One region of the Streptomyces sp. NPDC052773 genome, then DNA from elsewhere that is predicted to be linked to it. Evidence: riboswitches for the same ligand, from Rfam matches in the RefSeq annotation. Region 1 holds a riboswitch; each other region holds the start of a gene.
The links. Region 1 has a riboswitch for cobalamin ahead of ACIG0D_RS06230 (energy-coupling factor ABC transporter permease). Riboswitches for the same ligand answer to the same signal wherever they lie in the genome.
Positions count from the first base shown of each region.

Region 2: another riboswitch for cobalamin. It lies ahead of ACIG0D_RS13695 (ribonucleoside-diphosphate reductase subunit alpha); the one in region 1 lies ahead of ACIG0D_RS06230 (energy-coupling factor ABC transporter permease).
Region 3: another riboswitch for cobalamin. It lies ahead of ACIG0D_RS34290 (cobalamin biosynthesis protein); the one in region 1 lies ahead of ACIG0D_RS06230 (energy-coupling factor ABC transporter permease).

Region 1 covers NZ_JBITZX010000002.1:251,803-261,864, reverse strand. The annotation lists gene ACIG0D_RS06250 (WD40/YVTN/BNR-like repeat-containing protein) at 1-2,237, shown strand, start outside; gene ACIG0D_RS06245 (energy-coupling factor ABC transporter ATP-binding protein) at 2,277-3,131, opposite strand; gene cbiQ (cobalt ECF transporter T component CbiQ) at 3,128-3,889, opposite strand; gene ACIG0D_RS06235 (energy-coupling factor ABC transporter substrate-binding protein) at 3,896-4,303, opposite strand; gene ACIG0D_RS06230 (energy-coupling factor ABC transporter permease) at 4,300-5,010, opposite strand; cobalamin riboswitch at 5,041-5,226, opposite strand; gene ACIG0D_RS06225 (glycerophosphodiester phosphodiesterase family protein) at 5,450-6,538, opposite strand; gene ACIG0D_RS06220 (GntR family transcriptional regulator) at 6,653-7,351, opposite strand; gene ACIG0D_RS06215 (proline racemase family protein) at 7,419-8,420, opposite strand; gene ACIG0D_RS06210 (dihydrodipicolinate synthase family protein) at 8,671-9,612, opposite strand; gene ACIG0D_RS06205 (FAD-dependent oxidoreductase) at 9,710-10,062, opposite strand, start outside.
Region 2 covers NZ_JBITZX010000005.1:191,949-202,010, forward strand. The annotation lists gene mctP (monocarboxylate uptake permease MctP) at 1-1,536, shown strand, start outside; gene ACIG0D_RS13685 (NACHT domain-containing protein) at 1,630-5,211, opposite strand; gene ACIG0D_RS13690 (GNAT family N-acetyltransferase) at 5,605-6,111, shown strand; cobalamin riboswitch at 6,157-6,293, shown strand; gene ACIG0D_RS13695 (ribonucleoside-diphosphate reductase subunit alpha) at 6,414-8,825, shown strand; gene ACIG0D_RS13700 (ribonucleotide-diphosphate reductase subunit beta) at 8,825-9,838, shown strand; gene ACIG0D_RS13705 (cytochrome P450) at 9,888-10,062, opposite strand, start outside.
Region 3 covers NZ_JBITZX010000025.1:10,756-20,817, reverse strand. The annotation lists gene ACIG0D_RS34305 (class II aldolase/adducin family protein) at 1-15, opposite strand, end outside; gene ACIG0D_RS34300 (anion permease) at 446-1,696, shown strand; gene ACIG0D_RS34295 (hypothetical protein) at 1,732-1,953, shown strand; cobalamin riboswitch at 2,421-2,564, shown strand; gene ACIG0D_RS34290 (cobalamin biosynthesis protein) at 2,665-3,606, shown strand; gene ACIG0D_RS34285 (cobyric acid synthase) at 3,603-5,147, shown strand; gene cobN (cobaltochelatase subunit CobN) at 5,144-8,806, shown strand; gene ACIG0D_RS34275 (putative cobaltochelatase) at 8,803-10,062, shown strand, end outside.

The DNA.
Region 1 (10,062 bases):
GGCAGGTGCCGGCGCACGCCCTCACCGGCGCCCTGGATCAGCTGCACGCCGCCCTCGAGGCCGACCGGCCGGCCCGGTTCACCGCCGGGGTGCCGACCGGCCTGGCCGACGCGGAGGGACGGACGGGACCCTCACCCACGGCCGGTATGTCGCTCACCGCCTGGGACTGGCTCGGCCCCGGCAACATCGGCGGACGCACCCGCGGCCTGGTGATCGACCCGGAGCGACCGGACCGCATGTGGGCCGCCAGCGCCGGCGGCGGCGTCTGGCACACCGAGGACGGCGGCGGCGAATGGCAGCCCGTCGACGACTTCCTCGGCAATCTCGCCTGCGCCTGCATCGCCCAGGACCCCGCCCGCCCCGCCACCCTCTACGTCGGCACCGGCGAGGGCTTCTCCAACGGCGACGCGCTGCGCGGCAACGGCCTGTTCACCACCACCGACACCGTCACCTGGGCACCCGTCGACGCCACCCAGACCCCCGACTTCCGCTTCGTCAGCCGGATCGCCGTGTCCTCCACCGGCGAGGTGCTGCTGGCCGCCACGAACAGCGGCGTCTTCCGCAGCGCCGACCCGGGCCGCGCCACCTGGACGCCGGTGCTCACCGGAGTCGCCGTCGCGGACGTCAAGTTCCACCCGGCCGACGACCGCCTGGCCGTCGCCGGATCCATGCGGGCCGGCGAGGCCTGGTTCAGCCGTGACGGCGGCCGCACCTGGGTCACGGCGGGCCGCGGCCCGTGGGAGGGCCGCGTCGAACTGGCCTACGCCGCCGCCGACCCGGGCACGGTGTACGCCTCGGTCGAGATGTCCCGCGGCGGCCAGATCTGGCGTTCGACGGACGGCGGCGAGACGTACGAGCCCCGCAAGACCCGCGACCCGGCCGGGCGCACCGCCGCCTACCTCGGCGACCAGGGCTGGTACGACAACGCGATCTGGGCCGGCGACCCCACCGACGCGGACCTGGTCCTCGTCGGCGGCATCGATCTGTGGCGCAGCACGGACGGCGGCGACAGCGTCGCCGAGATCAGCACCTGGTGGGAGCCCCGCTCGGTGCACGCCGACCACCACGCCATCGTCTCCCACCCCGGCTACGACGGCCGCACCAACCGCACGGTGTTCTTCGGCAACGACGGCGGCGTCTTCAAGGCCGACGACCTGTTCGCCGTAGGCACCGAGGACGAGCCCCCCTTCGTGCGCGGCTGGACCGAATTGGTCAACAACTACGGCGCCACCCAGTTCTACGGCGGCGCGGGCCACACCGCCGGCGGGAAGATCATCGGCGGTGCCCAGGACAACGGCACCCTGGTCTTCGACCCCGCGCTCGGCACCGAGCGGTGGCGGGAGTTCTTCGGCGGCGACGGCGGCTGGTGCGCGGCCGATCCGGACGACGAGAACGTCTTCTACGGCGAGTACGTCTTCCTCAACATCCATCGCTCCACCGACGGGGGCGCCACCGACGACACCCGCGGCGACCGCTACATCAGCGGCCAGTTCTTCAACCCGGTGGTGCGGGACTGGGACTGGAAGCCGGTTCCCTTCCGCATCCCCGACGCCAAGAACCGGCAGGCCGAGTTCATCGCTCCCTTCGTGATGGACCCGAACAACCCGCAGCGGCTGCTGGCCGGCGGCCGGTCCCTGTGGGTGACGGACGACGCGAAGACCCGCAACACCCCCGGCTCCGGTCCGAGATGGCGGGCGATCAAGGGCAACGCGGGCTCCCTCATCACCGCCCTCGCGGTCTCCCCGCGCGACTCCGACGTCATCTGGGTGGGCCACGAGGACGGCCTGGTCTTCCGCACCACCGAGGGCACGAACACCGCCCCCGCCTGGGACCGGGTCGGCGCGACCGGCGCCCGCCGCCTGGAGCCGCGCCGCTACTGCACCGGGCTCACCGCGCATCCCGACGACCCCGACACCGTGTACGCGACGTTCGGCGGCTTCGAACCCGGCAACCTGTGGGTCACCCGGGACGGCGGCGCCGAGTGGACCGACCTGGCCGGCGGCCTGCCCGCCGTGCCCGTCCGGGCCCTCGCCGTGCACCCGGGGCGCCCCGGATTCCTCTACTGCGGCACCGAGATCGGCCTGTTCGCCAGCGAGGACGAGGGCGCCACCTGGTCACCGACGAACGAGGGACCCACCAACTGCTCCGTCGACGACCTGTTCTGGATGGACCGCACGCTGGTCTGCGTCACGCACGGGCGCGGCATGTTCCGCATCGACTTGTCGGACGTGGCGTGACTGCCGGCTGTCGTCTCAGCAGCCGTCTCAGCTGTCGTCTCAGCTTTCGGCGGTGGTGCCCGTGGTGGCGAACGCGGCCAGGTCCTCCGCCGTGCGCGGGCCGTCCGCCGGGTCGGGCAGCAGGCCCCGCGCGTGCAGCAGCCGGGCCGCCGCGACACCCCACGGCAGTCGCAGACCCGCCTGCTCCAGCAGGTCCGCGCGGGCGAGGAGTTCGGGTGCCGGACCGGTCCGCACGCCCGCCGGGGTGAGCAGGGCCGCGTCGTCGGCCCAGCGCAGCGCCAGGTCCACGTCGTGGGTGGCCATCACCACCGTGGTACCGCTCGCCCGCAGCCCGTCGAGGGTGGCCAGCAGCCGCTCCTGGCCGTCCGGGTCGAGCCCGGCGGTCGGCTCGTCGAGGATCAGCACCCGGGGCCGCATCGCGACCGCGCCCGCGATCGCGGTCCGCTTGCGCTGCCCGTACGACAGCAGATGGGTGGGCCGGTCGGCCAGCGCGGCGATGTCCAGCGCGGCCAGCGCCTCCGCGACCCGCGCCCGCACCTCCGGGTCGGGCAGGCCCAGGTTGAGCGGCCCGAACGACACGTCCTGCGCGACGGACGCCGCGAACAGCTGGTCGTCCGGGTCCTGCACCACCAGCTGGACGGTCGTCCGCAGCCGGGTCAGCCCCTTGCGGTCGTAGCGCACCGGCGTGCCCTCGACCGCCAACTCGCCCTCGCGCGGGCGCAGCCCTCCGCTGAGCAGCCGCATCAGCGTCGTCTTGCCGCTGCCGTTGCGGCCCAGCAGCGCCAGCGCGCGCCCCGCGCGCACCTCGAAGTCCAGCGCGCTGAGCACGGCGGGGCCGTCCTCGTACGCGAACGAAGCGCCCCGCAGGGCGACCAGGACGGCGGCCTCGCTCATGTCAGCGTGCCCTTCCCGTACGCATCCAGTACGAACGTGAGCGCGACCAGCGCCGCCAGCAGGGCGCAGCTCGCGGCGGTGAAACGGACGGAGATCCGGGCCTCGGGGACCAGGACCCGCAGGGTGCCGTCGTAGCCGCGCCCGGCGAGCCCGGCCTGGAGCCGCGTGGCCCGGTCGAAGGCGCGGACGAACGCGGTGGCGCCCAGCCCGCCCAGCGAACGCCAGGTCGCGGCCCGCGTGGTGTGCCCCAGCCGGGCGGCCTGCGCGTCCCGGATCAGCCGCACCGAGTCCAGCAGCAGAAAGCTCATCCGGTACGTCACCAGCGCGACGTCGACGACCGGCGCGGGCACTCCGGCCCGCACCAGCCGGGGCAGCAGATCGGACATCGGCGTGGTGAAGGCGAACAGCAGCACCCCGAGGGAGGCGGCCGAGGTGCGCAGCAGCAGCTCCCCGGCCCGCACCGCGCCACCGGGGGCGAGCGCGACGAACCCCCCGGGCCCGCCGACCTGGACCAGCAGCGTCGCCGCGCCGGTCACACAGAACCCGAGCGGCACCCGGTACGCCCGCCACAGCCGCCGCCCGGGCACCCCGGCCGGGCCGAGCAGCACGACCAGCGCGGCGAGCAGCACCAGCGCCGCACCCGGCCACGGCGGCAGCGAGATCGCGAGCACCGTCAGACCGAGGCCGAGCACGGCCTTGTCCACGGGGTGACGGCGGCGCCAGCGGCTGCCGTGCGCCGCCGCGTCGATCGGCAGCACGCGCGCTCAGGCCCCGGACTCGCGCTCGGCACCCGCGGCGGCGTCCTGCGGCACCCCGGTGTCCTGCGGCACCCCCGCGTCCTGCGGCACCCCGGCGTCCCGTCGGGCCAGGGCGCGCTGCTCGCCCTGGCGCCGCCCGCGCCGCAGCCCGAAGTAGTACGCGAGGACACCCGCGCCGATCGCCGCCTGCACGGCGAACAGCGCCGACTCGATCTCCCCGGACGGCGGCTCGTACAGCGGCGAGAACCACGGCTCGTAGTCCGGGTCGATCTCGGTGATCGCCGTCTCCGCCTGGGCGTCGGCGCCCGTGAACGGCTCCTTCTCGTCGTCGCCGAGGCCGAGTGCCAGCGGCAGCACGGCGAGCGCGACGACGACGAGCAGCAGCAGAACGTTGATCCTCGTGTTCCTGCTCATCCCGCCACCGCCTCGGTCCCAGCCGGCTTCTCCGCGGCCCGCTTGCCCGCCACCAGCACGCCCAGCCGGGTCAGTTCACCCTTGCTGGACTGCACCAGCAGCCGCATGACCAGCACCGTCAGCAGCCCCTCGCTCACCGCGAGCGGGATCTGCGTGACGGCGAAGATGGCACCGAACTTGCCGAGCGCGCCCAGGAAACCGCTGCCCGGGTCGGGGAAGGCGAGCGCCAGCTGGACGCTGGTGACGCAGTAGGTGGACAGGTCGGCGACGAACGCGCCGAAGAACACGGCGACCATCAGCGGCACGTCACAGCGCCGCAGCAGGCGGTAGACGGCGTATCCGGCCCACGGTCCGGCGATCGCCATCGAGAAGACGTTCGCGCCGAGCGTGGTCAGCCCGCCGTGCGCGAGCAGCAGCGCCTGGAAGAGCAGGGTGATCGTGCCGAGCACCGCCATCGCGGGCGGGCGGAACAGGATCGCGCCCAGACCGGTGCCGGTGGGGTGCGAGCAGCTGCCGGTGACCGAGGGCAGTTTGAGGGCGGACAGGACGAACGTGAAGGCGCCCGAGGCGCCGAGCAGCAGCGTGCTCTCGGGATGCTCACGCACCTCACGGGTCAGGGAACGGACGCCGTGGACGACGAAGGGCGCGGACGCGACGCCCCAGGCGACCGCGTGCGCCGGAGGCAGGAAACCCTCGGCTATGTGCATGGCTCGAACAGACCCTCTCCAGCACCTCGTGGATGGTTGACGCGCCTTGGCCGGTCTCCTGGCTGACGGGTACCACCGCCCGAACTCCGCCTTCCCGGGTCCCGGAGGACCCAGTGGCTGCCCGCGAGGGCCGGAGCCGGACTTCCCGATCACAGTGGCGAGGGCCGCACCGGCATCACACCGGATTTCCCGTTCACCAAGGCGTGGTGACAGTAATGCCAGGCTCGGGGTGGTGACAAGCGCACCCCAGGGGCGCCCGGCGGCACCCTCCGCCCACCGGCGCACGCCCCTGGCGGCCCCGAGGCCCGCCCCGCCCGGCCACAGCACGCCCGCCGCCGCTCACCGCGGCGGCGCCGGTGACCACCGCACCACGACCAGCGTGCTCAACACCACACGGCTGTCTCCCCCGAGGCAGGGGGCGCCGGCCTTCGGGCGGCCGTCAGCCGCGCGGAGGGTACTGCTTGGGCAGCCGCATGCCCCGCTCGGCCATCAGCGCCCGCACCCGGTCCGGACGGTTCGTGATGACGCCGTCCACACCCAGGTCCATCAGCGCGGCCACCGTCGCCGGGTCGTCACAGGTCCACGGGATCACCCTCAGCCCGCGCGCGTGGGCGTCGGCGATCATCGCGCGGTCCGGGTAGAAGCGGAAGCCCGGGTCGCCGATCTTCCCGTTCTGCGGGAAGCCGTAGTTCGGAGACAGGGCCCGCAGGCCGGGGACGGTGGCGGCGGCCCTCACGAAGTCGCCGCCGTAGTCGTCGGCGTCGATCCCGCCCAGCCACGGGGAGGCGCCCTCCTTGCCGACCTGGAGGAAGTCGTGGTTGGTGAGGGCGACCAGCGGCCAGTCGGGCGCGAGCCGGTGCATCACCTTCAGCGCGCCCCAGTCGAACGACTGGATCGTGACCTGCTCCTCGATGCCCGAGGCGCGGATCTCCTCGTACACCCTCCGCACGAACAGCTCCCGCGGCGCGGTCTGTTCCGGCGCGCCCGCCTCGACCTTCGTCTCCACGTTGAGCGTGACCTGCCGCGCCTTGGACCGCTTCACCAGGTCCAGAACGTCCCGCAGCTCGATCATCCGGGCGCCCGGGACGCGCTCCTGCTCGGGATGGCCCGGCAGCTGCCGATAGCCGCAGTCCATCGTCTTGATCTGCGCGAGCGTCAGGTCCTTGACGTACTTGCCGACGTACGGGAACTGCGGGTCGCCGGGCACGACCGGGGCGGTGTCCCGGCACTTCTGGGCGCTGACCTGCCGGTCGTGGGTGACGACGACCCTGCGGTCCCGGGTGACCTGGGTGTCCAGCTCCAGCGTCGACACCCCGAGGCGCAACGCCTTCGCGAACCCCTCCAGGGTGCTCTCGGTGGTCATCCCGAGGCCGCCGCGGTGGGCCTGGAGGTCGAAGTGGGTCTTCGGGGGCGGAACGCCGGGGCCGGTGGTCGCGTGAGCGGGTACGACGGCGGGGGCGAGGGTAATCAGGGCGGGGGCGAGGGTCAGCGCGGCGAGGAAGCGCCTGGTGGAATGTCTGGCGGACATCGAGACCTCACTCGTTCGTCGGAGGGGGCGCCTCTTGGACGCTAGTTCGACCTCGGGCGGGCCAGAAGAGCGGGGGAGTGAGGGGGACGTGAACGCTCGGGGAATCCGAACCGGTCACTCCCGCGCCGCCCATATCCCCCGTACATGCCCCAGATGCCGCGTCATCACCTCGCGCACCGCCGTCTCGTCCCGCGCCAGCAGCGCGTCCAGCAGTTCCAGATGCTCCTCGGCGGACGCGCGCAGCCGCCCCGCCTCCGCGAGGGCGGTCAGGCCGTAGAGCCGGGAGCGCCCGCGCAGGTCGCGGACGACCTCCACGAGGTGAGCGTTGCCCACGAGCGTCAGCAGCTGAAGGTGGAAGCGGGTGTCCGCCTCGACGTAAGCGATGAGGTCACCCGCGGCCGCGGCGGTGACGATCTCGCGGGCGGCCGGGCGCAGCGCCTTCAATGCGGCCGGTGCGGCGGTGCGCGCCAGCTCCGCCACGGTCGGGATCTCGATCAGCGCGCGGATGTGCGTGTACTCGTCGAGCTGCCGCTCCGACACGGCCGTCACCCGGAACCCCTTGTTGGGGACCGTGTCGACCAGCCCCTCCTTCACCAGGTCCAGCAGAGCCTCCCGCACCGGCGTCGCCGAGACACCGAACCGGGCGGCCAGCGCGGGCGCGGAGTACACCTCGCCCGGCCGCAGCTCACCCGCGATCAGCGCGGCCCGCAGGGCGTCACCGACGCGCTCGCGGTAACTGCTGCGTCTGCCGCCGAGCACGGGCAGGTCGGGGTCGGAGGGCGCCGGGGTCGCGGGGGTCGGCCGGGTGGGCATCGGAGGTCTCCAACAAGGCGAGGTCGAAACGGTCGTACGACGCATCAGAGCACGGACCGACGGACGGTCAGAGCACGAATCCCGCCGGGAACGGGTCGGTCGGGTCGAGCAGATACTGGGCGGTGCCGGTGATCCAGGCGCGACCGGTGATGCTGGGCAGCACCGCCGGCGTCCCGGCGACCTCCGTGGTGCCGAGCAGCCGGCCCGTGAACCGCGTACCGATGAACGACTCGTTGACGAACTCGGTGTCCAGGGGCAGTTCGCCGCGCGCGTGCAGCTGGGCCATCCGGGCGCTGGTGCCGGTGCCGCACGGGGAGCGGTCGAACCAGCCGGGGTGGATGGCCATCGCGTGCCGGGAGTGCCGGGCGGTGGAGCCGGGGGCGGCCAGGTACACGTGGTGGCAGCCGCGGATCGACGCGTCCTCCGGGTGCACGGGCTCGTCCTCGGCGTTGACGGCGTCCATCAGCGCGAGTGCTGCCCGCAGCAGGTCGTCCTTGCGGGCCCGGTCGAACGGCAGGCCCAGCTCGGTCAGTGGCAGGATGGCGTAGAAGTTGCCGCCGAACGCCAGGTCGTACGTCACCGTCCGCCCGTCCGGGAGCGTCGCCCGGCGGTCCAGGCCCACGCAGAACGACGGTACGTTCCGCAGCGTCACCGCCCGCGCCGCGCCCTCCTCGACGGCGACGTCCGCGACCACCACCCCCGCCGGGGTGTCCAGACGGATCGTGGTGACCGGCTCGGTCACCTCGACCATGCCGGTCTCCACCAGTACGGTCGCCACCCCGATCGTGCCGTGCCCGCACATCGGCAGATAGCCGGAGACCTCGATGTAGACCACGCCCCAGTCGCAGTCCGGCCGGGTCGGCGGCTGGAGGATCGCGCCGCTCATCGCGGAGTGCCCGCGCGGCTCGTTCATCAGCAACTGCTTGACGTCGTCTCGGTGTTCACGGAACCACAGCCGCCGCTCGTTCATCGTCGCGCCGGGGATCGTGCCGATCCCGCCGGTGATCACGCGGGTGGGCATGCCCTCGGTGTGCGAGTCGACGGCGTGCAGGACGATGCTGCTGCGCATGAGCGGGTCCCTTCTGTGCGGCATGCGTGGGGCGTTGCGGGCGGGTGTGCGGCCAGGGGGTGTCTCGCCGATCATGCCGGGCTCCCGGCGCCTGGCACCGCGCCTCGCCGCGTTGTCGTCGGTCGCCAACTCCCCCACGCTCGGCTGCGCTCGCGCGGGGGCACCCCCATCGCGCTGACTCCCTCCTCCGCCTTGCGATGCACGGCACCAGACGCCGCTCGCTGATCCGGCCTGATCGACGAGACACCCCCTAGCTCAGGCCCGCGGCCAAGGCCTTCTCGGTGGCGGCGCGCACGGTGGCCTCCTGCTCCGGAAGCAGCGGCATCCGCGGCGGCCGTACGGAACCGCCGTACCGGCCGGCGAGGTCCATCGACAGCTTGATCGCCTGCACGAACTCCACCCGGGAGTCCCAGCGCAGCAGCGGGTGCAGCTGCCGGTACAGCGGTGTCGCCGTGGCGAGATCCCCGGCCGTGGCCGCGCGGTACAGCTCGGCGCAGGCGCGGGGAAGCGCGTTCGGATACCCGGCGATCCAGCCCTTGGCGCCCGCGACGGCCAGCTCCAGCAGCACATCGTCCGCCCCGGCCAACAGATCCAGCTCGGGGGCGAGTTCGGCGATCCGGTAAGCTCGCCGGACATCGCCGGAGAACTCCTTCACCCCCTGGATCCAGCCCTCGCCGTGCAGCCGCGCGAGCAGCCCCGGTACGAGATCCACCTTGGTGTCGACCGGGTTGTTGTACGCCACGACCGGCAGCCCGGCCCGCGCGACCTCCGCGTAGTGCGCCAGCACCGAACGCTCGTCGGCCCGGTAGGCGTTGGGCGGCAGCAGCATCACCGCCGCACAGCCCGCCTCGCCCGCCTGCTCGGCCCAGCGCCGGGCCTCCGCCGAGCCGTACGCGGCGACCCCCGGCATCACCCGCTCGCCGCCGACCGCCGCCACCGCCGTCTCCACCACGCGGGCGCGTTCCCGCGGCGTGAGCACCTGGTACTCGCCGAGCGAGCCGTTCGGGACGACGCCGTCGCAGCCGTTCTCCAGCAGCCAGGCGCAGTGTTCGGCGTAGCGGTCGTAGTCGACGGAGAGGTCGGGGGTGAGGGGGAGGGCGGTGGCGACGAGGATGCCGTGCCAGGGGCGGCGGGGGCCGGTGGGGCCGGTGGGGCCGGCCGGGGTGGCGTTCGCGGTGCCATTCGTGGCCATGGGCGGGCCTTTCGATGGGTGAGGGGACATGGCACTGGCTGTTCTGTTGTCGGTGTTGTCGGTGTTGTCGATGTGTCGGTGTATCGATATGAGGGCGTCAGTCGTGGCTGCCGCGATTGCGGTGGTCGCCGTGGTCGCCGTGGTCGCCTTGGTCGACATGCTCGTCGTGCTCGCCGTGGTCGCCTTGGTCGACATGCTCGTCGTGCTCGTCGTGCTCGTCGTGCTCGTCGTGCTCGCCGTGTTCGTCTTGTGTGTCGTTCTCGCTGTGCTCGTCGTGCTCGCCGTCGGCCAGGACGCCGAGCGGTACCGGACGGGCGAACGGCCGTCGCGTGTCGGCCGGTTCGCAGCCGGCGAGCGCGGCCACGCCGGGCGCGCACATCCGGCCCTGGCACCAGCCCATCCCGGCCCGGGTCAGCAGCTTGACGGTGCGCAGGTCGCCCGCGCCGAGCG
Region 2 (10,062 bases), on a different contig from region 1:
AAGGCGGAGAACGAGCACAGCCTCGACGAATGGGGTCTGGGCGGCCGGTCGTTCGGCACCTGGATCACCTGGTTCCTGCTCGGTGGCGACCTCTACACCGCGTACACCTTCGTCGCCGTACCGGCGGCGATCTACGCGGCGGGCGCGGCCGGCTTCTTCGCCGTGCCGTACACGATCCTCGTCTACCCGCTCATCTTCACGTTCCTGCCGCGGCTGTGGTCGGTGTCGCACAAGCACGGCTATGTGACGACCTCGGACTTCGTGCGCGGCCGGTTCGGCTCGAAGGGCCTGTCGCTGGCGGTGGCGCTCACCGGCATCCTCGCGACCATGCCGTACATCGCGCTCCAGCTCGTCGGCATCCAGGCCGTGCTGGACGTGATGGGCATCGGCGGCGGCGAGGACACCAACTGGTTCATCAAGGACCTGCCGCTGCTGATCGCCTTCGGTGTGCTGGCCGCGTACACCTACTCGTCGGGTCTGCGGGCCCCGGCGCTGATCGCGTTCGTCAAGGACACCCTGATCTACATCGTCATCGCGGTGGCGATCATCTACATCCCGATCAAGCTGGGCGGCTTCGACGACATCTTCGCCAAGGCGGGCGAGGCGTTCGGCGAGACCAACCCGGCGACCGGCGCTCCCCGCGGTGCGCTGGTCCCGGCCGAGGCGGGCCAGTGGACGTACGCCACGCTGGCGCTCGGCTCCGCGCTGGCGCTGTTCATGTACCCGCACTCGATCACCGCGACGCTCTCCTCCAAGAGCCGTGAGGTGATCCGCCGCAACACCACGATCCTGCCGCTCTACTCGCTCATGCTGGGCCTGCTGGCCCTGCTGGGCTTCATGGCGATCGCGGCCGGGATCAAGGTGCAGAACGGCCAGCTGGCCATCCCGCAGCTGTTCGAGAACATGTTCCCGGACTGGTTCGCGGGTGTCGCCTTCGCGGCGATCGGCATCGGCGCGCTGGTGCCCGCGGCCATCATGTCCATCGCGGCGGCCAACCTCTTCACCCGCAACATCTACAAGGACTTCATCCGGAAGGACGCCACGCCCGAGCAGGAGACCAAGGTCTCCAAGCTGGTGTCGCTGCTGGTGAAGGTGGGCGCGCTGGCCTTCGTCCTGACCATGGACAAGACCGTCGCCATCAACTTCCAGCTGCTGGGCGGCATCTGGATCCTGCAGACCTTCCCGGCCCTCGTCGGCGGCCTGTTCACCCGCTGGTTCCACCGCTGGGCGCTGCTCGCCGGCTGGGCGGTCGGCATGATCTACGGCACGGTCGCCGCGTACGGGGTGGCCTCGCCGACGCAGAAGCACTTCGGCGGCTCGTCGAAGGAGATCCCCGGCATCGGGGAGATCGGCTACATCGGTCTGACCGCGTTCGTGCTGAACGTGATCGTGACGGTCGTCCTGACCCTCGTCCTCCGCGCGGCCAAGGCGCCCGACGGCATCGACGAGACCAAGCCGGAGGACTACACGGCGGACGCGGGCGACCCCGGCGTCCAGGTGGAACTGCCCCCGGCGACGGCGGGCTCCGCCCACTGAGCAGCCCTGTCTGCCGTCCGGCGGCGATCCGCGTGCGCGGGTCGCCGCCGGTCGCGTGAGCGGCCTGCGGGCCCCGGACTGCCGAGGCAGGCGTCAGTCGTCCCGTGTCCGTTGCGCCATCTGCGACCAGAAGCGGTCCAGTTCCCGTACGCGCATGCCCACCCAGTGGGGAGTCTTGCGGCGCAGGACCCGGGGCAGGCAGCGGCGCCAGCGGCCGGGGAGGAGGGCCTGTTGCTGGCGGCAGAAGGGCTCGCGGATCTCGCCGCGGGGGACGCAGCCGCGGGGCGGGTAGGGGCAGAGCTGGAACTTGCAGTCGGGCAGGCAGGTCTCGCCGGGCGGGGGCACCACGGCGGTTCCGCCCCGGAGTCCGGGCCGCAGCGGTTCCCGGTCGGTGCGGATGCACGGCGGCAGGGGCGTGTCCGGCTGCTCCACGCGGGTCAGCCGCTCCTCGACCTCGTCGGGATGGCCGTCCCGCTCGATCAGGTTCAGCATGATCAGTACGTCGGCGACGAGCCGCTGGGCGCGCGGGTCGAGGGTGCTCCAGCCGACCGAGGGCGGAATCCACAGGTTGTGCTTGCGGTACCCGCCACCGCCGCGGGGCCGGGAGCCGATGGTGTCGCTGACGCCCTTCTCGTCGATCCACAGGAACCGCTCGGGCCGGCCCGTCTCGAGGGCGAGGGCCGCCAGATCGGCCGCCTCGGCGACGAACGGGTGCAGCCGCCGGGGCTCCTGTCCGTTCCCCTCCGCCCCGCCGGCGACGCCGGGCGCCCGGTTCACCGTACCGGCCATCGACAGCCACCGTTCCACGGTCTGGACGGCGCTCGTCCCGCCGATCCCCGTACCCGGCCGGCGCGCCCCGTCCGACTGCTCCTCCTGCCACCCCGCGCCGCCGCCGCGGACGTGCTCGTGCCGGCCCGCGGTGTCCGGCATCTCCCACAGGCACAGCGCCTGGAGCAGCACGAGCTGGGTGTACCAGCAGCGGGAACGCTGGAGCACGGTCTCCGCCTGGCGGATCAGCTCGGCGCGGTTGCCGGGGTAGGTGTGCGGATGCCGTTTGCGCCGGTTCGCCGCGTATTTGAACCCCTGGGCCAGCGCGGTCTCCAGGGCGAGCGGCAGATCGGGCGGGCCGCCGGTGTACTTCGGGTCCAGGTGGCGCAGCCATCGGGTGAGCCGCTCGCGGGCCTCGTCGCGGTGCGCGTCGTCGACGGAGCCCAGCAGCATGGGCACCATCCAGGCGCGCATCACGAACTCCCGGAAGAGGGCGACTCGCCGTTCCCGGTACCGCTGGTTCAACGCCCGGCGCCGGCGCATCAGTTCCTCGACCCGCTCCGGCGTCCGCGTCCGCGCGCTGCCCCGCGCGCTGCGGGCCCGGGTCATCTCGGCGGCCCACGCCTCGTACTCGCGCCGCTTCCACGCCTTCAGGTCGTTGATCTTGGTGTTGTACTCCTCGATGGGATCGGTGGTCAGCCCGACCCGCTCCCGGATCACCGCGAAGGCCGCGTTGCCCCCGCTGCCGAACTCCTGCGCGGCGGCCAGGCGGACCGGATACGACGGCTCCATGGTGCCCATCCGGAACAGCCGCCAGTACAGCGGCGTGGTGTCCATCCGGTCGGAGACCTGGCGCAGGGCCTCACCGAGCCGTTTGAGCAGCCTCAGCTTGGCGTCCTGGAGGGTGCGCGGATCGCCCTTGATGTGCGGCCAGCGGGCGTGCACCGCGGCGACGATGTCCGTCAGGTAGCCCGGGTCGGGCTCCACGCTCTCCACTTCGGCCGCCGCCGCGTAGAGGTGGAGGGCCTTCGGGTCGTCGGTACGGCGCTGAGCCGCCGCGGTGAGCAGGCGCGAAAGGGGCCGCCCGCGCACCGGGGCGTGCCGCCACCGCTCCCGGATCTCCTTGCCGATCTCCGCGCGCACCCCGCCGCCGTCGGCCGCGAGTTCCGCCGTCCGCCGACGGGACAGCAGGACGAGGGCGATGAGCAGTTCACGGCTGGGGCCGGGCGGCTGCAGCGCCTCTTCGACCAGCCGGCCGGCCTCCCGTTCGCCGAGGTGGTTGAGCAGGCGGAAGCCGAAGTAGGCCTGGATGATGCTGTGCGGGAAGCGGACCTTCTTCTCGAAGCTCTCGACGAGGTCGAGCTTGCCCGCGTTCGCGACGTAGCCGGCGAGCAGGGCGTGGCACTGGTCCCGGTTCCCCCCGCGCAGCCGCCGGCCGGTCTCCTCGCCGAGCCGGTCGCACAGGGCGTCCCAGATCCGCTGCCGGTGCCATTCGGAGAACACGGTGGCGCGTCCGCCGTACCGGTCGAAGCCGCGCCGGGCGGCCCACAGATGGCCGGCGCCGGTGCGGGCGCGGCGGGCCGGGCCCGGGTGGATGTCCCGGTCGAGCAACTCGCCGAAGCCGACCTCGAGCTTGTCCTGGAGCAGCCCCACGCACGCCAGGGCGCAGACCACCTCCAGGGTCTCGCGCCGCTCGCGCGGGCCGAGCGCGACGGAGTCCCGCAGCAGGCCGTCGCACAGGGCGGTCTCCCAGGTCTCCAGCAGCCACAGCCGGAGCGTGCCGCGGTCCCGGCTGCGGGTGTCCAGCCGGTACGGGTCGTCGCGCGGGCGGTCCCGTTCGAGCAGGCCGTGCTGGTGGAGTTCGCGGGCGAGCTGGAGGTAGATCGGCGACTCGGTGACCTCGGCGGTCTCCACGATCCAGTCCACCCGGCGCTCGTCGGTGTCCGGCACCCGGGAGGCGACGAAGTGCAGGGCCTCCTCCTCGCTCAGCGGCTCCAGTTCCACGATGGCGGCGGGGGTGCTCTCCAGCGGGCTGTGCGGCCGGGAGGCGATGACGAGCGGCAGTCTCTCGTCGTGGGCGCGTTCGATGGCCCGGCGGATGATGTTGTCGCGGTTCTGCTGGGCGCTCTCGTCGAGCAGCGCCTCCTCCAGGCCGTCGGCGAGGACGACGACCTTGTCGTCGGCGAGCAGTTGCTGCCAGACCCGCTCGTTCTTGGTGCGGGCGAGGAGGCCGCGGGGCGCCTCCTCGGCGAAGCGCCGTTTGGCGAGCAGTTCGAAGTTCAGGGCGGTCCCGTCGTCGGCGTCGCGCAGCCGGATCGGCACCGGCACGGCCTGCTGCTGGGCCAGCAGTTCGGTGAGCCGGACCAGTACGGCGGTCTTGCCCGCGCCGACGCCGCCGACGAGCAGGTAGGGCCGCCGGGTCTCGCGCTGCCGCAGCCGCTCGGCGATGACCTGGGCGACCTCCTCGCGGCCCACGATCCGGTCGATGTCCGGTCCGGCGGTGAGCACCAGCCGGCGGGGGCAGGAGCGGGCGCGGGCGAGGTAGCGGCGTTTGGTCCAGCTGTACCACCAGAACAGGAAGAGCGCGGCGGCGACGGACGCGGTGAGGACGGGGCCGATGAAGCGGAGGAGGTCGTCGAGGCCGTTGGTGGTGCCGCCCAGGCGGTCGAGGGCGCTCTCCTCGCCGGTGACGAGGTTGTAGACGGCCTCCCCGCACCAGGCGACCACCAGCAGCGCGCCCAGCAGCCAGACGGCCCGGGTCACGTTGGTGTACGACAGCCACCTGCGCCATTTCCTGGGGCGTCCGCCGCCGCGCCGGGCCTCCAGACGGACCGTCAGGGCGTGCCAGCAGCCGAGCAGCCCGCGCCGGACCCGGCCCGCCGCGCGCCGCAGTTCCAGTGTCGCCATCGGCGCGTCACGCGGGCGCCGCGTGCCCGGCGGGCGCCGTACGACCCTCGTCACGGGACGGCCCTCGTCACGGGGCAGCCCTCGTCACGGGAGGCCCTGGTCGTGGATCGGCCCCGGTCACAGGACGGCCCACGTCATCGTGCGCTCCGTCATGGTCCAGCCCTCGTCATGGTCCAACCCCCGTCATGGTGCGCCCCCGTCACGGTCCGACCCCCGCCGTGCTCCGACCCTCGTCGTGCCCCCGTCATGGTGCGGTCTCCTCACGAGACCCCTGCTTCCATGGAATCACTCCGGTGGGGGCCCGCAACCCGGCTGTGGAAACCCCGGCGGGGCCCTGCGAGCCCTGTGGAAAACCCCGGGCCGCTGTCACACCCCTCGGGCACACTCGGCCCCATGGAGATCCTCATCCGCCCTGTCACGCCCGCCGAGTACGACACCGTCGGCGAGATCACCGCCCAGGCCTATCTCCGGGACGGTCTGCTCGACTTCGGGGAGAGCGACGCGTATCTGGAGGAGCTGAGAGACGTGGCGAAGCGGGCCGCCGCGGCGGAGGTGCTGGTCGCCGTGGCGGAGGAGCGCGTCGTCGGGGGCGTGACCTTCGTCCCGTCCGGTGGGCCCATGGCCGACGTCGCGGGCCCCGGCGAGGCCGAGATACGCATGCTGGCCGTCGCCCGGGAGGCCCGGCGCCGCGGCGCCGGCGAAGCCCTGGTGCGCGCCTGTGTCGACCGCGCCCGCGCCACCCCGGGCTGCGTCCGCGTCGTCCTGTCCTCCCAGCCCACCATGCACAGCGCCCACCGCGTCTACGAACGCCTGGGCTTCGTCCGCACCCCGGAGCGTGACTGGAACCCGCTCCCGGAACTGGACGACATCACTCTGCTCACCTACGAGTTGACGCTCTGAAACCGCTACGACACAACATCTGGGGGTGCCATCGCCGCCCGACACAACATGTATGCTCATGCTCGCTGTCGCCGCAGGGGAATCCGGTGTGAATCCGGAACTGTCCCGCAACGGTGTACCCATGCCCGTATATGCGGGTATGGGCGTCAGTCCGAGGACCTGCCGACAGTGCGCCCGACCATCCGGTCCGGGCGCCTGACGTCCGGGCCTCGTGGAATGGGCCGGTGGACGCGACGCCGCGTGCGCTCGTGAGCTGCCCCCTGCCCTCGCAGGCCCCGTGCCGAGCGAGGGAGAGCCCCCACGTGACCATCGCGCCCGCAGATCCGGCCTCAGCAGCGGTCCCGTCCCACGACGCAACGGTCCCGTCCCACGACGCGGCCGTCCCGTCCCACGACGACGGTCCCGGCGCCGCGCTGCTGCGGATCCTGACCGAACTGACCGCCGATCTCCCCGACGCCGACCCCGGCCGGGTCGCCGCCGCCGCGCTGCGCGGCCGGTCCGCCCGCGCGGACGAGACGGAGCTGCGCGAGCTGGCCACGGAGGCGGCCGCCGGCCTCATCTCCGAGGACCCCGCCTACAGCAGGCTGGCCGCCCGGCTGCTGGCGATCGGCATCACCGCCGAGGCCGCCTCGCAGGGTGTCACGTCGTTCACCGAGTCCGTCGCCGTCGGCCACCGCGAGGGCCTGATCGCGGACCGCACCGCCGCGTTCGTCCGGCTGCACGCCGAGCGCCTGGACGCCCTCGTCGACCGCGCCGCCGACGACCGCTTCGGCTACTTCGGCCTGCGCACCCTGCACAGCCGCTATCTGCTGCGCCACCCGATCACCCGCAAGGTGATCGAGACGCCCCAGCACTTCCTGCTGCGCGTCGCCGCCGGTCTCGCCGAGGACGACACCACCCGCTCCGTGGAGGAGGTCGCGGCGCTCTACGGGCTCATGAGCCGCCTCGACTACCTCCCCTCCTCCCCCACGCTGTTCAACTCCGGCACCCGGCACCCCCAGATGTCGTCCTGCTACCTCCTGGACTCCCCCAAGGACGAGCTGGACTCCATCTACGACCGCTACCACCAGGTCGCCCGCCTGTCGAAGCACGCCGGCGGCATCGGCCTGTCGTACAGCCGGATCCGCGCGCGCGGTTCGCTGATCCGCGGCACCAACGGCCACTCCAACGGCATCGTCCCGTTCCTGAAGACCCTCGACGCCTCGGTCGCCGCGGTGAACCAGGGCGGCCGGCGCAAGGGCGCGGCGGCGGTCTACCTGGAGACCTGGCACGCCGACATCGAGGAGTTCCTGGAGCTGCGCGACAACACGGGCGAGGACGCCCGCCGTACGCACAACCTGAACCTCGCGCACTGGGTCCCGGACGAGTTCATGCGCCGTGTGAACGCCGACGAGCAGTGGTCGCTGTTCTCGCCGTCCGACGTGCCGGAGCTGGTGGACCTGTACGGCGAGGAGTTCGACGCGGCGTACCGCGCGGCCGAGGCGAAGGGCCTCGCCAAGAAGACCATGCCCGCCCGCGATCTGTACGGCCGGATGATGCGCACCCTCGCGCAGACCGGAAACGGCTGGATGACGTTCAAGGACGCCGCCAACCGCACCGCCAACCAGACCGCGGAGCCGGGCCACGTCATCCACTCCTCCAATCTCTGCACGGAGATCCTGGAGGTCACCGACGACGGGGAGACGGCGGTCTGCAACCTGGGCTCCGTGAACCTGGGCGCCTTCGTGGACCCGGCCCGTCAGGACATCGACTGGGAGCGGCTGGACGCCACCGTCCGCACGGCCGTCACGTTCCTCGACCGCGTCGTGGACATCAACTTCTACCCGACCGAGCAGGCGGGCCGCTCCAACGCCAAGTGGCGCCCGGTGGGCCTCGGCGCCATGGGTCTGCAGGACGTCTTCTTCAAGCTGCGGCTGCCGTTCGACTCGGCCGAGGCGAAGGCGCTGTCCACGCGGATCGCCGAGCGGATCATGCTGGCCGCGTACGAGGCCTCCGCCGACCTCGCCGAGCGCAACGGCCCGCTGCCCGCCTGGGAGAAGACCCGTACCGCCCGCGGGGTCCTGCACCCCGACCACTACGACGTGGAGCCGACCTGGCCGGAGCGCTGGTCGGCGCTGCGCGAGCGGATCGCGGAGGTCGGCCTGCGCAACAGCCTGCTGCTGGCCATCGCGCCGACCGCCACCATCGCCTCGATCGCGGGCGTCTACGAGTGCATCGAGCCGCAGGTGTCCAACCTGTTCAAGCGCGAGACGCTGTCCGGTGAGTTCCTCCAGGTGAACTCCTACCTGGTCGCCGATCTGAAGAAGCTCGGCGTGTGGGACGCCCGCACCCGTGAGGCGCTGCGCGACGCGAACGGCTCGGTGCAGGGCTTCGCGTGGATCCCCGAGGACGTACGGCGGCTCTACCGCACCGCGTGGGAGATCCCGCAGCGCGGCCTGATCGACATGGCCGCGGCCCGCACCCCGTTCCTGGACCAGGCGCAGTCCCTGAACCTCTTCATGGAGACGCCGACCATCGGCAAGCTCTCCTCGATGTACGCGTACGCCTGGAAGTCCGGGCTGAAGACGACGTACTACCTGCGCTCGCGGCCCGCGACGCGCATCGCCCGCGCCGCCCGGGCGCAGCAGCCCACCGTCCCCGTGCAGCAGGCCGCCGACCCCGACGCGGTCGCCTGCTCCCTGGAAAACCCCGAGTCCTGCGAGGCCTGCCAGTAATGACCACCCGTAACGCCAATCTCCTCGACCCGGGCTTCGAGCTGACCCTGCGTCCCATGCGCTACCCGGACTTCTACGAGCGCTACCGGGACGCCATCAAGAACACCTGGACCGTGGAGGAGGTCGACCTCCACTCGGACGTCGCCGACCTCGCCAAGCTGTCCCCGGGTGAGCAGCATCTGATCGGCCGGCTGGTCGCGTTCTTCGCGACGGGCGACTCGATCGTGGCGAACAACCTGGTGCTGACCCTGTACAAGCACATCAACTCCCCGGAGGCGCGCCTGTATCTGTCGCGCCAGCTGTTCGAGGAGGCCGTCCACGTCCAGTTCTATCTGACGCTGCTGGACACCTACCTCCCCGACCCGGACGACCGGGCGGCGGCGTTCGCGGCCGTCGAGAACATCCCGTCCATCCGGGAGAAGGCCGAGTTCTGCTTCAAGTGGATGGACTCGGTGGAGGAGATCGACCGGCTGGAGACCAGGGCCCACCGCCGCCGTTTCCTGCTGAACCTGATCTGCTTCGCCGCGTGCATCGAGGGCCTGTTCTTCTACGGCGCGTTCGCCTACGTCTACTGGTTCCGCAGCCGGGGCCTGCTGCACGGCCTGGCCACGGGCACCAACTGGGTGTTCCGCGACGAGACGATGCACATGTCCTTCGCGTTCGACGTGGTCGACACCGTCCGCAAGGAGGAGCCGGACCTCTTCGACGACCGGCTCCAGCAGGAGGTGACGGACATGCTGCGGGAGGCCGTCGAGGCGGAGCTGCAGTTCGCCCGCGACCTGTGCGGTGACGGTCTGCCGGGCATGAACACCGAGTCCATGCGGCAGTACCTGGAGTGCGTGGCCGACCAGCGTCTGACCCGGCTGGGCTTCGCCCCGGTGTACGGCTCGGAGAACCCGTTCTCCTTCATGGAGCTCCAGGGCGTCCAGGAGCTGACCAACTTCTTCGAGCGGCGTCCGTCCGCGTACCAGGTGGCCGTCGAGGGCACGGTGGACCTGGACGAGGACTTCTGAGCCGCACCGCCAGGGCCGGCCGCCGACCGGGCCGGCCCTGGCGGGGACGTCACCTCGGCACCGCCCGCAGCAGCAGCCGCTGCGGCCTCAGGGTGATGCCGACGCGGGTGGCGTCGTCGGAACCGGGCACCTGCTCGAAGCGGTACTTCGTCGCCACCGCTGCCGTGATGAGCGTCAGCTGGGCCATCGAGAAGTGGTCGCTGGGGCACTTCCGATTACCCACG
Region 3 (10,062 bases), on a different contig from region 1:
TCGCTGCTCAGCCATGGCGCGATCCTGCCAGGCGGAGCCGGGGCGGGCGCGCGGCCGGGGCACAGTAGGCCGGAAGCCGACGGTCCAGAAGGCCGACGGTCCTGAAGGCCGACAGTCCTGAACGCCGACAGTCCTGAAGGTCCTGTGCAAGGTCGTAGAGGCCGTATAGGTCTGTACACGTCCGTATAGGTCGTATACGAGGCCCTGTAGCGGCATGTCGGGTGACCAACGTCTCCTCAGCGGATCTGTGGGCCCGCCGCGGCGTCACCAGAGGGCTCCAGGGCAGCACCGGCGGCGCTGTGGCGCTGATCGTTCCGCCGACGAATCTTCGGCGGAACGGCGATCCTCCTTTGGTGACACCGTGATGCCCTCCCCAGTTCACCTTTCGTTCACCTGGGTTACCTACGTTCGAGCAGCCAACGACCTCGAACGATTGCCTGGGTAAATGGAAGGCATCTCGCTGATCCTCGCGATTGTGGTGATAACCGCACTCGCGTTCGATTTCACGAACGGTTTCCACGACACCGCCAACGCGATGGCCACCACCATCTCGACCGGTGCGCTCAAGCCGAAGATCGCGGTGGCCATGTCCGCCGTCCTCAACCTCGTCGGCGCCTTCCTCTCGGTGGAAGTCGCCAACACCATCTCCAAGGGCCTGGTCGACGAGAGCGGCATTCGTCCCGAGGTCATCTTCGCGGCACTGGTCGGCGCGATCCTGTGGAATCTGCTGACCTGGCTGGTGGGCCTGCCGTCCTCCTCCTCGCACGCCCTGATGGGCGGCCTCATCGGCGCCACCGTCGCCTCGGCGGGCTTCGGCGCCGTCCACGGCGACGTCCTCGTCACCAAGGTGCTGATCCCGGCGATCGCCGCCCCGCTGGTGGCGGGCGTCGCCGCGATGATCGCGACCCGGCTGACCTACACCCTCGGCAAGAAGGCCGACGGCAAGGCCGCCGCCAAGGGCTACCGCGCCGGGCAGATCGCCTCCGCGGGCCTGGTCTCCCTCGCCCACGGCACCAACGACGCCCAGAAGACCATGGGCATCATCACCCTCGCCCTGGTCGCCGGCGGCACCCTCGCCCCCGACTCCGACCCGCCCATGTGGGTCATCCTCTCCGCGGGCATCGCCATCGCCCTCGGCACCTACCTCGGCGGCTGGCGCATCATCCGCACCATGGGCAAGGGCCTCACCGACCTCCAGCCGCAGCAGGGCTTCGCCGCGCAGACCAGCGCCGCGACGGTCATCCTGGCCTCCTCCCACCTCGGCTTCTCCCTCTCCACCACGCACTCGTGCTCCGGTGCGGTGATGGGCGCGGGCCTGGGCCGCAAGGGCGGCGTGGTCCGCTGGTCCACCGCGACCCGCATGTTCGTCGCCTGGGGCCTGACCCTCCCGGCCGCCGCGCTGGTCGGCGCGCTCGCCGAGTTGGTGACCGGCTTCGGCGACTGGGGTACGGCACTCGTCGCGGTCTTCCTGGTGGCCTCCAGCTTCGCCATCTGGAAGATCTCCCGGCGTCAGGTCGTCGACCACACCAACGTCAACGACGTCGACGAAGCGGAGTCGCCCGGCGTGGTCACCACCGCCATGGCCGCCGTGACCCCGCCGCCCACCGCGGCCGCGGCCGAGGAGCTGGCCGCCACCATCCCGGCCCCCGCCGGGGCCGTCGACCCGGACCCGAAGCCCACCCAGGCCGCGGTCTGAGCCCCGCGCACCCAGGTACGTAAGGAATCAGCAGCATGAAGATCGACTGGGCGGCCCTCGGTTCCGTCTTCGGCGTGAGCCTCGTGGTCACCGTGGCCCTCGTGGCCCTCTTCACCCTCGGCATCACCGGCCTCTCCCGCCGCGAGCGCGCGGCGGAGCGGGGCGGTACGGCGGCCCTCGCGGTCACCGGCGCGTACGCGTGCTTCGCGGCGTGCGCGGCGGCGGTGGCGTACGGGATCTACCTGATCGTGGCCTGAGCGGCCTCGGTCCGACATCTCGGTCCGGCATCTCGGTCCGGCATACGGCGCGCACCGGGCGGTGCGGGGACGACGTTCCCCGCACCGCCCGTCGGCGTTTCCGGTCCCTGCGGGCCGAGGAGTTCCGGGCGGGCCAGGGGCGGGGCGAGTCCGTGACCGCTCCGGCGTCGGCCAGGATGCGCAGCTCCCCCGGGGTGCAGGGGGTCCAGCGGCGGCACAGGGTGCGGTGCCAGGTCTCCGGCTCCAGGGGGATGGTCAGCCGGGAGTTGGCCTGGTGGACGGTGAGACGGTCGGCCGTGAGCCGCAGGTCCACCTCGTGACGCTTCGTACGTCGTATTGGAGACAGCTCCCGCCTCCCCCGCAACCGCCTTCACGGAAGGCCACCCGCACGGGGAGGAGCGCGGGGCGCGGACGGGCCATGTGGGGTTCTGCACACTCCCCCCTCGCAGGTCAACGGCAAGTTGACGGCTGTTCCGGCCCCGTGGTGGACTGCCGGAGCCATGTACGGCGGCAGGAGAGGAAGCCCGGTGTGAATCCGGCGCGGTCCCGCCACTGTGACCGGGGAGGAAAGCCCCGGGAGCCAGGAACTCTCACCGCCGGTCTCGTCGAACCAGGGCGCGGACACCCTGAGTGAGGACATAACGCGATGCTCGGCTGCCGATCGAGGAACACCAGAAGGCTCCTGCCCGTCCCCACGGCCGGCTGAGCCCCATGCGTGCCGATCGCGTCTTCGCGTACGGCGCCGCCGCCGGTCTTCTCGGTGATCTGCTCCTCGGCGATCCGCGCCGCGGGCATCCGGTCGCCGCGTTCGGCCGGGCCGCGGGCGCCGTCGAGCGTGTCCTGTACCGGGACGACCGGGGCCGGGGCGCCCTGCACACCGCGGTGTGCGCCGGTGGCGCTCTCGCCGTCGGGGCTCTGGCCGCGAGGGTCGTACGCTCCTCCCCCGCCGCCTCCGTCGCGCTGACCTCCGTCGCCACCTGGGCCGTCGTCGGCGGGACTTCGCTCGCGCGCGAGGCCGGCGTCGTCGGGCGGGCGCTGGAGGCGGGTGACGTGGAGGCCGCCCGGGAGCGGCTGCCGCATCTGTGCGGGCGGGACCCGCAGGCGCTGGACGCCGACGGGATCGCCCGGGCGGTCGTCGAGTCGGTCGCCGAGAACACCTCCGACGCCGTCGTGGGCGCGCTGGTGTGGGGGGCCGTGGCGGGTGTGCCCGGGCTGCTGGGGTTCCGGGCCGTCAACACCCTGGACGCCATGGTGGGTCACAAGTCGCCCCGCTACCGGCGTTACGGCTGGGCCTCCGCCCGCCTCGACGACGTCGCCGGGTGGCCGGGGGCGCGGCTGACCGCCGTACTCGCCGCGCTGTCGGGTGACGATCCGCGCGGTGCCGTGCGCGCCTGGCGGGCCGACGCCCACCGGCACCCGAGCCCCAACGCCGGGCCCGTGGAGGCCTCGTTCGCGGGGGCGCTCGGGGTGCGGCTGGGCGGCACGTTGTCGTACGGGGGGCGCGTGGAGCACCGGCCCGTGCTGAACGGACAGGGGCGCGCCGTCCAGGTCACCGACATCCGGCGGGCCGTACGGCTCTCCCGGCGGGTGAGCTGGCTGGCGCTCGGCGTGTGCGCGGGCGCACGCCTCATCGGGAAGGGGCGTAAGCGATGAACGGGGGTCTCCTCGTCGCCGGCACCACCTCCGACGCCGGCAAGAGCGTCGTCACCGCCGGGATCTGCCGGTGGCTGGTGCGGCAGGGGGTGAAGGTCGCGCCGTTCAAGGCGCAGAACATGTCCCTCAACTCCTTCGTCACGCGCGAGGGTGCCGAGATCGGGCGGGCGCAGGCCATGCAGGCGCAGGCCTGCCGGGTCGAGCCCACGGCGCTGATGAACCCCGTGCTGCTCAAGCCCGGTGGCGAGCAGAGCAGCCAGGTGGTGCTGCTGGGCAAGCCGGTGGGCGAGCTGAGCGCGCGCGGGTATCACGGCGGGCGGCAGCAGAAGCTGCTCGGCACGGTGCTGGACTGTCTCGCCGAACTGCGGGGCACGTATGACGCGGTGATCTGTGAGGGGGCCGGTTCGCCCGCCGAGATCAATCTGCGGCGGACCGACATCGTGAACATGGGCATCGCGCGGGGTGCCGGGCTGCCCGTGCTCGTCGTCGGCGACATCGACCGGGGCGGTGTCTTCGCCTCGTTCTTCGGGACGGTCGCCCTGCTGTCGCGCGAGGACCAGGAGCTGGTCGCCGGGTTCCTCGTCAACAAGTTCCGCGGGGACGTCTCCCTGCTGGAGCCCGGCCTGGACATGCTCCGCGACCTGACCGGGCGGCGGACGTACGGCGTGCTGCCGTTCCGGCACGGCCTCGGCATCGACGAGGAGGACGGGATGGGGGTGCCCCCGCGCGAGCGAAGCCGAGCGTGGGGGAGCGTGTCGCTGCGCGGCACCGTGCGCGAGTCGAACACCGCGCCGCCGGTCGGCGAGGACGTGCTGCGGGTCGCCGTGTGCGCGATCCCGCTGATGTCCAACTTCACCGACGTGGACGCGCTGGCCGCCGAACCCGGTGTCGTGGTCCGGTTCGTGGACCGGCCCGAGGAACTGGCGGACGCCGACCTCGTGATCGTGCCGGGCACGCGCGGCACCGTGCGCGCCCTGGAGTGGCTGCGGGAGCGCGGGCTGGCGGACGCGCTGCTGCGCAGAGCGGCCGAGCACCGGCCCGTCCTCGGCATCTGCGGCGGCTTCCAGGTGCTCGGCGAGCACATCGAGGACGACGTCGAGAGCCGCCGCGGCCACGTCGACGGGCTCGGGATCCTGCCCGTGCGGGTGCGGTTCGCCCGCGAGAAGACCCTCACCCGGCCCGAGGGTGAAGCCCTCGGCGAGCGCGTGGCGGGCTACGAGATCCACCACGGCGTCGCCGAAATCCTCGGCGGAGAGCCCTTCCTGGACGGCTGCCGGGTCGGCCAGACCTGGGGCACCCACTGGCACGGCTCCCTGGAGTCGGACGGCTTCCGCCGCGCCTTCCTGCGCGAGGTGGCCGCCGCCGCGGGCCGCCGCTTCGTGCCGGCCCCCGACACCTCCTTCGCCGCGCTGCGCGAGGAACAGCTCGACCGGCTCGGCGACCTGATCGAACAGCACGCGGACACGGACGCGCTGTGGCGGCTCATCGAGTCCGGTGCGCCGCAAGGACTGCCCTTCATTCCCCCGGGAGCGCCCGCATGACCACTGGCACTGGCACTGTGTTGTTGTTGTCGACCGCCGACACCGATCTGCTGGCGGCCCGTGCCTCCGGCGCGCCCTACCGGATCGGCAACCCGGCGCGCGTCGACGTCGCCGAGGACCTTCCGGCGCTGCTCGACGGCTCCGACATCGCCGTCGTACGGCTGCTCGGCGGCAAGCGCGCCTGGGAGGACGGGCTCGCCGCGCTGAAGGCGTCCGGCATCCCGACCGTGCTGCTGGGCGGCGAGGCGGTGCCGGACGCCGAGCTGATGGCCGAGTCGTCGGTGCCCGCCGGTGTGGTGGCCGAGGCGCTGAAGTACCTGGTCGAGGGCGGGCCCGCCAACCTCACCGAACTCGCCCGGTTCCTGTCCGACACGGTGCTGCTGACCGGCGAGGGCTTCGCGCCGCCGCAGCGGATGCCGGAGTACGGCGTGCGCGGCGAGCGTCCCCTGGCCGAGGGCCGCCCGACCGTCGGCGTGCTCTTCTACCGGGCCCACGAACTGAGCGGCAACACCGCGTTCGTCGACACCCTCTGCGACGCGATCGAGGCGCAGGGGGCGAACGCCCTGCCCGTGTACTGCGGTTCGCTGCGCGGCGCGGACCCCGGGCTGTACGAGATCCTGGGGCGGGCCGACGCCCTGGTCGCATCCGTCCTCGCCGCGGGCGGCACCCACGCCTCGCAGGCCTCGGCGGGCGGTGACGAGGAGTCCTGGGACGTGGGCGCGCTCGCCGAGCTGAACATCCCCGTGCTGCAGGGCCTCTGCCTCACCTCCTCGCGGGCCGCGTGGGAGGAGTCCGACGCGGCGCTCTCCCCGATGGACGCGGCGATGCAGGTCGCGATCCCCGAGTTCGACGGCCGGCTGATCACCGTGCCGTTCTCGTTCAAGGAACAGGGCGCGGACGACGTGCCCGTGTACGTCGCCGACCCGGAGCGGGCCGCGCGGGTGGCCGGGATCGCCGTACGCCACGCCCGGCTGCGGCACAAGCCGAACGCGGACAAGCGGATCGCGCTGGTCTTCACCGCGTACCCGACCAAGCACTCGCGGGTCGGCAACGCGGTCGGCCTCGACACGCCCGCGTCGGCGGTCCGGGTCCTGGACGCCCTGCGGGACGCCGGTTACGTGGTCGAGGGGTACCCCGACAACGGCGACGAGCTGATCCACCGCCTCATCGAGGCCGGCGGCCACGACGTGGAGTGGCTGACCGAGGAGCAGCTGGCCGCGGCGCCCGCGCGGGTGCCGCTCGCCGACTACCGGGCGTGGTTCGAGAAGCTGGACCCGGAGTTGCGCGAGGCCATGCGGGAGGCGTGGGGCGAGCCGCCGGGCTCCCTCTACGTCGACGGCGACGACATCGTGCTGGCGTCGCTGCGGTTCGGGAACGTCATCGTGATGATCCAGCCGCCGCGCGGCTTCGGCGAGAACCCGATCGCGATCTACCACGACCCGGACATGCCGCCGTCGCACCACTACATGGCGGCCTACCGCTGGCTGGAGAACAGCTTCGGCGCGGACGCGATCGTGCACATGGGCAAGCACGGCACGATGGAGTGGCTGCCGGGCAAGGGCCTCGGCCTCAGCGGCGGCTGCGCGCCGGACGCCGTCCTCGGCGACCTGCCGCTGGTCTACCCCTTCATCGTCAACGACCCCGGCGAGGGCACCCAGGCCAAGCGGCGCGGCCACGCCACGGTCGTCGACCACCTGGTGCCGCCGATGGCCCGCGCGGACACCTACGGCGACCTGGCGAAGCTGGAGCAGCTGCTCGACGAGTACGCGCTGGTCTCCGACCTGGACCCGGCGAAGGCCCCGGCGGTCCGCGCGCAGATCTGGACCCTCGTCAAGGCCGCCGAACTGCACCACGACCTGCATGTGGACGAGCAGCCGGACGACGACGAGTTCGACGAGTTCGTCATGCACATCGACGGTTATCTGTGCGAGATCAAGGACGTGCAGATCCGCGACGGCCTGCACATCCTCGGCGGCGGCCCGGTCGGCGAGCCGCGCGTGAACCTGGTGCTGGCCGTGCTGCGCGCCTCGCAGGTGTGGGGCGGGCAGGCGAACGCGCTGCCGGGGCTGCGGGCCTCGCTGGCGGCGCACTTCGGGCTGGACGAGAAGGAGCTGCTGGCCGAGCCGGGCGCGCCGGTGAAGGTGCCGGTGGAGCTGACCGACCTGGTGGACGGTCCGGCGCGGACGGCCTCGGACGCGATCGACCTGCTGGAGCAGTTGTGCCGGCGGATCGCGGAGGGGATGGAGGAGCGCGGCTGGGACGTCTCCGAGAGCACCGCTCTCGTCCGGGACGTCCTCGGCACCGAACTGCCCGACGCCGTCGCCGTGCTGGAGTTCGCCTGCACCGAGGTCGTGCCGAGGCTCGCCCGGACGACGGACGAGATCGGCCACATCCTCAGGGCGCTGGACGGCGGTTACGTCCCCGCGGGCCCGTCCGGCTCCCCCACCCGCGGCCTGGTCAACGTCCTCCCCACCGGCCGGAACTTCTACTCCGTCGACCCGAAGGCGATCCCGTCCCGGCTGAGCTGGGAGGTCGGGCAGTCGCTGGCGGACTCGCTGGTGCAGCGCTATCTCGCCGACAACGGGGAGTACCCCAAGTCCGTGGGCCTCACGGTCTGGGGCACCTCGGCCATGCGCACCCAGGGCGACGACATCGCCGAGATCCTGGCGCTGCTGGGCTGCCGCCCGGTGTGGGACGAGGCGTCCCGGCGCGTGACCGGCTTCGAGGTCATCCCGCTGGCGGAGCTGGGCCGGCCGCGCATCGACGTCACCGTCCGGATCTCCGGCTTCTTCCGGGACGCGTTCCCGCACGTGGTCGGGCTGATCGACGACGCGGTGCGGGCGGTGGCCGAGCTGGACGAGCCCGCCGAGTCCAACTACGTGCGGGCGCACGTGGACGAGGACACCGCCGAGCACGGCGACCGGCGGCGCGCGACGGCCCGTATCTTCGGCTCGAAGCCGGGGGCTTACGGCGCCGGTCTGCTGCCGCTGATCGACGCGCGGAACTGGCGCAGCGACGCGGACCTCGCCGAGGTGTACGCCGTCTGGGGCGGCTACGCCTACGGGCGCGGGCTCGACGGGCGGGCGGCGCGCGGGGACATGGAGACCGCGTTCCGGCGGATCGCCGTCGCCGCGAAGAACGTGGACACCCGCGAGCACGACCTGGTCGACGCGGACGACTACTTCCAGTACCACGGCGGCATGGTCGCCATGGTCCGCCATCTGACCGGCGCCAACCCCCAGGCGTACGTGGGCGATTCGGCGACCCCGGACCAGGTGAAGACCCGCACCCTGGGCGAGGAGACCCACCGTGTCTTCCGCGCCCGCGTGGTCAACCCGCGCTGGATGGCGGCCATGCGGCGCCACGGCTACAAGGGCGCCTTCGAGATGGCGGCGACCGTGGACTACCTGTTCGGCTACGACGCCACCGCCGGGGTCGTGGACGACTGGATGTACGAGAAGCTGAGCGCGGAGTACGTCTTCGACCCGGAGAACCGGGACTTCATGAAGAAGTCCAACCCGTGGGCGCTGCGCGGCATCACCGAGCGGCTGCTGGAGGCGGCGGACCGAGGCCTGTGGGCCGAGCCGGACGCGGACACGCTGGAGCGGCTGCGCGCCACCTATCTGGAGCTCGAAGGCGACTTGGAGGGCGACCAGTGACCACCCCCTTCCCTTTCACGGCCGTGGTCGGCCAGGACGATCTGCGGCTCGCGCTGCTGCTGAACGCCGTGTCCCCGGCGGTCGGCGGAGTCCTCGTGCGCGGCGAGAAGGGCACCGCGAAGAGCACGGCCGTGCGGGCCCTGTCCGCGCTGCTGCCCGAGGTCGCCGTCGTGCCCGGGTGCCGGTTCTCGTGTGACCCGGCCGCCCCGGACCCCGGCTGCCCGGACGGGCCGCACGAGGCGGGCGCCGGGACGACGCGTCCCGCGCGCATGGTCGAACTCCCCGTCGGCGCCTCCGAGGACCGGCTCGTCGGCGCCCTCGACATCGAGCGGGCGCTCGCGGAGGGCGTGAAGGCGTTCGAGCCTGGTCTGCTCGCCGACGCGCACCGGGGGATCCTGTACGTCGACGAGGTCAACCTGCTCCACGACCACCTGGTCGACCTGCTGCTGGACGCGGCGGCGATGGGTGCCTCGTACGTGGAGCGCGAGGGCGTGTCCGTGCGGCACGCCGCCCGCTTCCTGCTCGTCGGCACCATGAACCCGGAGGAGGGCGAGCTGCGTCCGCAGCTGCTCGACCGGTTCGGGCTGACCGTGGAGGTCGCGGCCTCGCGGGAGCCGGAGCAGCGGGTGGAGGTCGTCCGCCGGCGCCTCGCCTACGACGACGACCCGGCCGCCTTCGCCGCGCGCTGGGCCGACGAGGAGGCCGCCGTACGGGAACGGATCGTCGCCGCGCGGCGGTTGCTGCCGCAGGTGCGGCTCGGCGACGGGGCGCTGCGGCAGATCGCCGCGACCTGCGCGGCGTTCGAGGTGGACGGTATGCGCGCCGACATCGTGATGGCGCGCACGGCGACGGCGCTGGCCGCGTGGGCGGGCCGCACGGACGTGCTCGCGGAGGACGTGCGGCAGGCGGCGCTGCTGGCGCTGCCGCACCGGCGCCGGCGCAATCCCTTCGACGCGCCGGGCCTCGACGAGGACAAGCTGGACCAGACCCTGGAGGAGTTCTCCGGGGAGGACGACTCGGACCCGGACCCGGACCCGGACGGTCCCGGCGGGGGCGGTGGGGGCGGTGGGGAGCCCGCTCCCGACAGCGGCCCCCAGGGCGGTGACACCGCCGCGCGCCCGGAGGCCGGGGAGGGCGGCGAGCCGCAGCCGTCGGGGGCGGGTGAGCAGTCCCCCGCGCGGGCGGCCGAGCCGTTCCGTACGAAGGTGCTGAGCGTGCCCGGTATCGGCGAGGGCGCCGCCGGGCGGCGTTCGCGG